Regions from separate parts of the Solibacillus isronensis genome, predicted to be linked through region 1. Evidence: riboswitches for the same ligand, from Rfam matches in the RefSeq annotation. Region 1 holds a riboswitch; the other holds the start of a gene.
The links. A riboswitch is a leader RNA that binds a small molecule or an ion and turns the genes downstream of it on or off. The one in region 1 is predicted to bind cobalamin.

Region 1 (4,610 bases):
CTTCCCCCCGCACATCGAGCCATGCGGAATGTAGAACAATATGCTGCGGCTGCTTTTTGGAATATCGTTTTACATCCTGCGCCAACGCCAATGCCAGCCCGCCACCTGCGGAATCCCCCATAAAAATAAATGGGGCATCATATTTTAAAACGAGATGATCATATAAATCGTGAATGGCATCAAAGCACGCTTTATGTGAATGTTTAGGTAGCTTCGGATAAATCGGCACGATAATCGTGAAGTTTGATTCCTGTGCAAGCTTCACTAAATAGCGCCAATGAAAAATCAGTGGATCATTAATATAGGCACCGCCGTGAAAATAATAGATGACCTTTTCCGGTGTCTGCTGTTCATTGATTGTGTAATAGGGCATGCCATTCAGTTCGTCTTTTTGTATTTGGTGCTGCTCTTTGAATTTAGCATCCAGCTCATACGGTTTCTCATTATGTTTCATTGCAATAAAATTATCGAGCAGGCGTAAATCCATAAATTTCTTCTTTGTTCCGCGCAGTATTAAAAACTTCTCAAACAACACACTATGCACGCTTCGCATACAATGCCTCCCTTTAGCTCACATCCAATTTTTACAATTTCCCATTGTTATCAATTCGACTAAAATCGATTGATCCCCTTCTAAATGGTAAAACGTTTCCACTTATGCATATGCAAACTGAGTACCCGTTAGAAAAATCCCATCAGTGAATTCAATATATTCTGAAACTTTTTTTCCGACTTAATCGTAAATTTGGTAACGAATTTAGAGGGGGAATGTTCATGCTTACCGGATTTTACAGTGCCCTTATCATTTTCACTTTATTATTTATCATTGCTGCTTTCTTTTTTATCCGGGAGTTTGTAAAAAAGAAAGTATCTCCCTTTAACTTGAATACAATTATGCTTGGCGTGCTGACGCTTTTTATGCTGATTGTTTCAGGAATTTACAGCTATGATTTTTATCATCTGCAAACAAGCGATCAGAAAACTGCTGGAGGGATTTGTGAAATTACCTTTGTAAACGGGCATGGGAGAAGTATTGATACGACTGAAGTGATGATTGAAGATAAAGTTTACAATATTAAGTCCAGTACCTACAAAGACTTCCCTGATGGGCGTTATCATTGTGAATTAACGTATCTACCGATTTCAAAAATTGTGACGCAAATCGATATACTGACAAAAGACGAGAAAGGAGACTAATATGGTTGAGTTAGATTTTTCAATTGTTTTGGCATTCATCTTAATTATGGTTTTAATTACGCCACTTGTATTATCTATCTACTACCGGAAAAAAACGAAAGTGGATAAAGGGTTGCAATTTGCCTATCATGGCCTTTCCTACCGTCGTAAATTCTTGCGCAACCTCTATTCCATTCCCATTTGTATCGTAGCGTTGGCCATTATTTATTGGGTGGAAGGATTCACTAATCTCTTTATATTTTTCACCCTCTTTTTCATAGTATTATTTGGTATTCAAACTTCGTACAATTATATAAAGTGGAAAAAAGAAGAAGATTAAAACGCCTGAGTTCATTTATCTCGACTCAGGCGTTTTTCATTATTTCACTCCACTCGATCCAAAACCCTTATCACCGCGCTCCGAATCCGACAGTTCGTCCGTTTCTTCAATGAAGACTTGCGGGACATATTGAACGACTAGCTGGGCAATGCGCATCCCCTTTTCAATCGTAAACGGTTCTTTTCCATGATTAATTAGAATAACCCCGATTTCACCGCGATAGCCTGCATCAATCGTACCTGGACTATTTAACACCGTAATTCCATGTTTCAATGCCAATCCGCTTCGAGAACGTACTTGCGCTTCTGTTCCTTCCGGCAGTTCGATTTGAAGACCGGTTTTAATTAATCCGTATTCCCCAGGCAGTAAAACTTTTTCTTCAACCGCACTTAAATCCATCCCCGCATCCCCTTCACGTGCCTGTTTCGGCAATACGGCTTCCGGGTGGGTTTTCTTAATTTTTAATTGAATCGACATATTCAACCAACTTTCTCATTTATAAAATCTATTTACATGCAGTTATAACAAAACCATATTTTTTCTTTATTTTCAATAGGGAGTTTTCTAGAATTCTTAATGGATTTATGTTATCTTTCTTTAGGCTCTTTACTTTTATGTTGTTAAAGCTTATACTCAATTCAACTATATATTGTGTTTTTTTATCACGGTACTACTAAATGTAGTTTAAAAGGGAAGTTTGGTGTGAATCCAACGCTGTCCCCGCAACTGTAAATGCTGACTGAAGACGAATAGACCACTGTGCAATGCATGGGAAGGTATGTCTGACGGATGAAGCAAAGCCAGGAGACCTGCCGCGTTAAAACTACGTACATTTCTTCGGGGAATAGGAAATGGAGGCGCTCTTTTACTCGTTTCCATTTCAAGCTATCCTGTTTTCCGGGATAGCTTTTTTTGTTTTTTCTGTATGTTCCCCCATGACATGTGCACCACAATTACTAGTAATATTTAAATAGCGAGGGGTTCTATTATGAAACTTTATACGAAAACAATTTGTCCAAAATGCCTATGGGTAAAATCGGAGCTCGATGCTGCCAACTTGGAGGTCGAGGTTATTAATATTGACCATGATGAGAGCGCAAAACAAATAGTACTCGATGCAGGTTTTTTGTCTGTGCCGTTATTTGAAATCAACGGTGAATTTATCGCAGAGCCGACGTCAATTATCGATCGCATTTCTGAAATGACCGCATGATCATATTTGCTTCACGAACTGGTAATGTACGATCCATTGTGCAAAAACTCGGCTTGCCCGCAAAGGATCTGGCGGAAGTAGAGAAAATGGATGAACCGTATCTTCTATTTACGTATACGGATGGATTAGGCTCTGTTCCCCCTATCGTCGACCAGTTCATGACTGCGAACTTTGATCTATGCAAAGGAATTATCGTAAGCGGAAACCGTAATTTTGGTCATGCTTTTTTCGGCCGTGCAGGTGACCTTTTAGCTGCACAATACGGAATTCCGTTAATCGAAAAAGTGGAAATGCGAGGAACTCCGGCGAATTATGAAGCGATTACAGATTACTACTACTCCATATGGAAAGAGGCATCGATATGAAACAATATTTAAAATTAAATAACGATATTCTAAACCGTTACCGTGCTACCGGTGAATTGGATCTGGCGAAAGACAAAGAAGCAACACGCCGCTATTTCCTGGAAGACGTGAATGTCCGTTTACGCTACTTTATCGATATCGAGGAAAAAGTGCGTTATTTAGTCGATGAAGGCTATTACGAAAAAGAGTTTTTGGAATTGTACTCGATGGACTTTATTAAACAAATGTACAAAAAAGCCTATTCCTACAAGTTCCGGTTTCCTTCATTCATGAGTGCTTCGAAGTTCTACGAAAGCTATGCGATGAAAAGCCGGGATGGAAAAGAAATTCTGGAAAAGTATGAAGACCGAATCGTCATTATCGCCCTGTATTTAGCACAAGGCGATGAAGCATTGGCTGAAAAGGCCATCGAAGCGGTAATGACTGCCTACCAGCCGGCAACCCCAACTGCCCTAAACAGCGGGAAAAAAGCGCGCGGTGAGCTAGTCTCATGTTTTAAACTAACGATGGACGATACGATGAACTCAATCGCTGAGAATATCGGCTATTGTCTTGAACTTTCCCGCTTAGGCGGCGGTGTCGGGGTAAACTTGACCGATCTGCGTCCGTTAGGAGATCCGATTAAAGGAATTTTAAACCGTGCGAGCGGGGTTATGCCTGTTGCGAAACTGCTGGAAAATTCGTTCTCGTATTCGAATCAGCTTGGCCAAAGAAATGGTTCCGGAGTCGTCTATCTAAATGTTTTTCACGGTGATATTGAAGCGTTTATCTCTTCCAAGAAACCAAATGCCGACGATAAAATCCGATTAGCTACATTATCTACAGGGATTATTCTTCCCGATATTTTCTTTGAATTAATGCGCCGCGATAAAGATATCGTATTGTTTAGTTCTTATGATATTTTCAAAGAATACGGCAAACGCATGTCGGAAATTTCGATTACGGAAATGTACTACGAATTTTTGGATAATCCAAACATCCGTAAACTGAAACGTTTAAACGCCCGTAAATTGTATACGGAAATTAAAAAGGCGCAATTTGAATCGGGTTACCCGTTCGAAATATTCGATGATAATGTCAATAACATCCACCCATTAAAGGAAATCGGGCGTGTGAAGATGTCGAATCTATGCACCGAAATTCTTCAGTATCAACAAACAAGCGTTGTTACCGATCAAAACGAGCCGAATGAATACGGCCTCGATGTTTCTTGTAACTTAGGTTCAATCGACATTCACGAAGCAACGAAAGTTCAGGACTTCGGACAGCTTGTCGATACGGCAATGCGTCTTTTAACGAATGTTTCTACGATGACCGATATCGTCAATGTCCCTTCTGTATCCAAAGCCAACAAAGTGATGCACTCTGTCGGATTGGGTGTTATGAACTTGCATGGACACCTTGTACAAAGCGGAATCCGTTATGGTTCCAAAGAGTCGATTGAATTTATCGATGCGTTTATGGAAGCACTGAACTATTACTCGTTAAAAGCATCAATGGAAATCGCGAAGGAGAA
Region 2 (4,610 bases), 390 kb from region 1:
TCCTGCTGTTGTAACAGGCACATGCTGGAGGCTGCACGATGTTTGTAGATGGATAGGTGAATATGGTACGTAGGAACGAATTTCCGCTACTAGTGCCAACTGCTTCTGCAATTCGGCTCTCCATATGTCACGTCCATTAATAATTCCTGCATATAGAACTTTATCTTTTGGGAAAGTAAATTTTTTTAACGATGCTATATTTTCAATTTTCCCATGAACAAAGTCCAGTCCAAAGCCATCGACTGGCAAATTAATCATTGTTTCATAGTCGGATAACGCTTCAAAATAAGATGTGCAGATCGTTTCAACTGTAAGTCCTTTTAATACTTGATGATAGAAATGCTGAACTAATGCAATATCTTCGGAAGTAAGGTCTTTTGTAAGGCTTGGTTCTTCAAGCTGGATTGTCGTTGCACCACTTGCTTCTAACGACTGAAGCAACTCTTTATACACAATCACCAGCTGCTGAATATAGTGTTGTTTTTGTTCTTGGCCAACACCTTTTGTCAGTTTATAAAATGTAAATGGACCAATAATTGTCACACGAGGGGACATGCCGAATGCTTCGATTGCCTCCTGGATATATTGCGCGTAAACATTGTGCTGCAATGCGAGTTGTTGTCCCTCATATTCCGGTACAATATAGTGATAATTCGTGTTGAACCATTTCGTCATTTCACATGCCACCACATTTTCAGCTCCACGGGCCATTGCAAAGTATGCCGTAAAATTATGCTGCAAAGAAAGATAATCATAACGCGATGGAACCATATTGAACATTACAGCCATGTCCAGCATACGGTCATAGTATGTAAAATCACCTACTGTTAAAATATCCAGCCCTAAAGCTTTTTGTTGATATAGCTGAGCAAGGCGTAAGTTTTTCATTTCCTGTTCATAGCATTGCAAAGTCAGTTGTTCTTTCCAAAATGCCTCTGTCACACGTTTCCATTCACGATTTTGTCCAATATACGGGTAACCAATTACTGCTGTTTTCATAAACAATTCCTCCTTAAATTTGTTACATAAAAACCAAAACCCCTCTTTCTAAGTGAAAGAGGGGTGTGAATGTTTAAGAGATTGACAAAAGAAACCTTTGTAAACTCAAAGGTTGTTGTCTCACTATCGCACAAAATCACCACCTATTTCCACGTAGGTATTGGCGTGTACTAGTTTCCGGCAGGTCTCCTGGCTCATCATCAACGTTCTTGTGATCCTTCCCATCAATAGACAGTGGTTGAATATCACGAACTCCGATTTACAGTTGCGGGACAGCACCAGACTTTCACTGGTTTCCCTTTTCAGCTTGTTCTCACAAGCACCGTAACTTACACAGTATGTAATTTTGTATACTATATCACAGAATTTGAGTTTTGAAAATTCTTTTTATTTATTGCTTTATCAATATACGGGTTGAAACAATTTGGGTTGATGCATTGTGCTTTTTATTAGAAGGAATTTATTTATTTTAGCACTTTTGCAGGTGATATTAGAAAAGTTGGCGTGCTTATTTGCTAATCAAGAACTGATATTAGCATATCAAGCATATCCAGTTCCTTTGTTAGAAGATCCGCAACTTATTAGAAAATTTGTAGTTTTATTAGCACAATTTCAATTTTATTAGAAAAGCCCTCACTCCACAAAAAAACTTGCTTAAAAAGCAGCTACACTTTTTTCGCAAGTTAATCTTACATTTCACTATTGTTTTAGACGCTCGTCAATGAGTGCCTCCATATCACTAGCAATCGTTTCATATGGAACACCATCTTCTCCTGTGCCATAACCTGAATAGTTTTTCACGGCAATTCCTTTTTCATCCACTAGGAAAAATGTATCAGCGTGGATAACTTGGTCGTTTCCTTCAATTGACTGAACAGGTGTTTTAAATGAGTTTCTGCCAAACTGCTCGATAAATTTTTGATCGTACCCTGTCAGCATATGCCATTTTGATTCATCTACCGGTTTATGGCGCGATAAATATTCTGTTAAACGCTCCGGTGTGTCGTAGTCCGGATCTACTGAAAACGCGACAATTTTATAATTTTCCAGCCCTTTTTTCTCAAGGTGGTCTTGTACTCGGGTCATATTCATTGTCATTGGCGAGCAAATGGTTGTACAGCTTGTGAAGATGAACATTGCCAGCCATGGTTCCCCTTTTAGGCTTTCCAGTGTCACCTCTTTGTTACGGTGATCGGTCATCGTAAACCCGCTAATTTCAAAGTTGGTCGTCGGTTTAAACTGATAATTGCTGCATGCAGTGAGAACTGTTGCTGCCAAGAGCATAAGTGCGAATACTATTTTTTTCGTTTTCATTTCTCTCTCTCCACTCTTTGAACATTACTCTCATCTTACCCAATATTTAGTATATTCTCAATAGTTATCGGAAGAAAGGAAGTGTGTCAACATTGTGAAGAGTTTTTCATGCTCTGTCTGCAGGATGATGTAATGATACGAGTGCTGTATGAATCGCTTCAAGTTTTGTTTCTATCCGATACAGTAAATAAAAAGATATAAAGATTGGAAATGTTACTTCTTGAAGAATTGCTATCCACTGTTCCATTAAAATCCCTCCTTTTTTCATTTGAAAAGGCCGGCAAAGCATCACACTTCACCGGCCTTGCTATTAGCTATTCAGTTCGATTGCTGTGACATTACGTTCAACGATGCGAGCTGATTTTTTCACATTGTACAAAAATCCGTCCTTCGAAAACACTGCCTGATCAATAATTGTTTGCATCGCAGCATTCACTTCAGCCTCAGTTAAATTCGGCTTCGGATCATTAATATTAATCGTCATCGTATCCCCTGCAATGTTGGCAAATGTTAATTGTAAAACTTGCGCCATGTGATCACCTCCAATTCAATGATAATGTTAATTAAGCGGTAATACTGTCTTTTTGCGTTTTCACAGATTCAATATAATTGTAATCTGTTAAGCCGACGATTGTTGTTGCAACAGTGTATAGTTGCTGAGCTGTCGCATTTCTTTCCAAGTTACGGAATGTGGAACTTTTAATAATCGGCTCATTAAATTCATCAAGGCCTGTCTGATAAAATACTGTCAATGTTGCAGATAAAAATCCGAATTCGTTCATGTTTATCACCTCCTTGCCCTATATATGTCATGATTTACCGAAAAAAGGGACAATGACGATGAAAAATTTTACAAAACCTTATATAATAGACAATAATGAGGTTTATCACCAGTAGTTTAGTAGAAGGAATTTCATAAACAATATTTAGTAATGAGGTGAACATTGTGGGCTTAGATGGCTGGTTTTTATGGTTTATTTTATTTTGGGTTGTAGTATTGATTTCGCTTATGGGGATTGGCGGCTTTTTTATGTTCCGCAAGTTTTTGAAGGCCCTGCCGAAACAGGACGGAAAATCGGATCTAGATTGGCAAAACATATACTTAGATAAAACGATTCATCTTTGGGGTGAAGATGAAAAACAATTACTTACCGAGCTTGTCAGTCCTGTACCAGAGCTATTCCGCCAAGTTGCCAAAGAAAAGATTGCCGGTAAAATCGGTGAAATTGCACTGAATGAGCGTGCCTCAAAAATCGATTTGGACTTAATTATTCGTGGCTATATTATTGCTTCGCCAAAACGCGACCATAAGTTTTTACGTAAAAAACTCGATGAAATGAAAATTGATACAACGAATTATGACCATTTATTTGAGGCATAGACGAAAATAAGACTGTCTTTAAAAGTATAAAACTTTTAGAGACAGTCTTTTCTATGCGACAATATGCGATTTTTCAAGCTTCTTATATTTAATAAGCATACCGATTCGCCACGGCAAAATCATCGAGAACGCCAAGATGAAGAACATACCGGCAAGTTCACCGACATCGAATGTTTCGGCAAATATTAATTTTAAAATAATACGTAGTACTAATAATCCCACTAATATGAATGGAAATGCTTTAGATTGCTTCATATAAATTGCGCCGTCTCGCACTTCGAACTTCGACGTTAAGATTAATACAGATGAAAATAACAAGCCTAGTGCGGCCGCTTCTACTATTTGAATTGGCGCTACACGAAACTCCTCAAAAATAAACATCAGCGCGCCTGTTGACATCGCAAAAGGCGGAATGAGTATTTTTTTCGTGGATACCGGCTTTTTTTGTGCACGCAGTCTTATGAACATAACAAAAGAGCCCATTATGACTGCCATAATCGTCGAACCAATTAATAAATAGTGAGAAGGTATACTGTCGAACATCATATTCCTCCTCTTGCATGAACGTATGTAAAATTATCGTGTAAACAAGATAATATGGATCATGCACACTTTTTCACTTATGTTACTTCCCTTAGTATAGCACGGTCTGAATAAGCAGGGAACTGTTAGAATCCTTTAAAACCATCGAAAATCGGCAAGAGAAGATTAATAATGTAAGTCAATCCGTCAAAGAACAATAAAATGCCGACCGCGATCATAATATAGCCGCCAACTACTATGATTTTTTGGCTATGTGTGCGAATCCAGTTCATTCGTGAAATGAAGAATGATAATGTAAAGAATGGGATTGCAAAGCCTAAGTAATATGCGACCATATACAACATTGCCGAATCAGGGTTCGTACCGCCAAGCG

Region 2: it holds a riboswitch for cobalamin, as region 1 does, so the genes downstream of both, metE (5-methyltetrahydropteroyltriglutamate--homocysteine S-methyltransferase) here and M3166_RS06305 (glutaredoxin family protein) in region 1, are expected to answer to the same signal.

Annotation. Positions count from the first base shown of each region.
Region 1 is NZ_JAMBOC010000001.1:1,221,892-1,226,501, forward strand. Features, by position in the region: gene M3166_RS06285 (alpha/beta hydrolase fold domain-containing protein) at 1-553, opposite strand, end outside; gene M3166_RS06290 (cobalamin biosynthesis protein CobN) at 775-1,197, shown strand; gene M3166_RS06295 (ATPase) at 1,199-1,516, shown strand; gene dut (dUTP diphosphatase) at 1,556-1,993, opposite strand; cobalamin riboswitch at 2,165-2,347, shown strand; gene M3166_RS06305 (glutaredoxin family protein) at 2,505-2,729, shown strand; gene M3166_RS06310 (ribonucleotide reductase stimulatory protein) at 2,768-3,094, shown strand; gene nrdE (class 1b ribonucleoside-diphosphate reductase subunit alpha) at 3,091-4,610, shown strand, end outside.
Region 2 is NZ_JAMBOC010000001.1:834,996-839,605, reverse strand. Features, by position in the region: gene metE (5-methyltetrahydropteroyltriglutamate--homocysteine S-methyltransferase) at 1-999, opposite strand, end outside; cobalamin riboswitch at 1,162-1,341, opposite strand; gene M3166_RS04325 (SCO family protein) at 1,699-2,313, opposite strand; gene M3166_RS04320 (YvrJ family protein) at 2,420-2,560, opposite strand; gene M3166_RS04315 (DUF2922 domain-containing protein) at 2,624-2,845, opposite strand; gene M3166_RS04310 (DUF1659 domain-containing protein) at 2,877-3,095, opposite strand; gene M3166_RS04305 (DUF2621 domain-containing protein) at 3,260-3,694, shown strand; gene M3166_RS04300 (CcdC family protein) at 3,746-4,237, opposite strand; gene M3166_RS04295 (cytochrome c biogenesis CcdA family protein) at 4,363-4,610, opposite strand, start outside.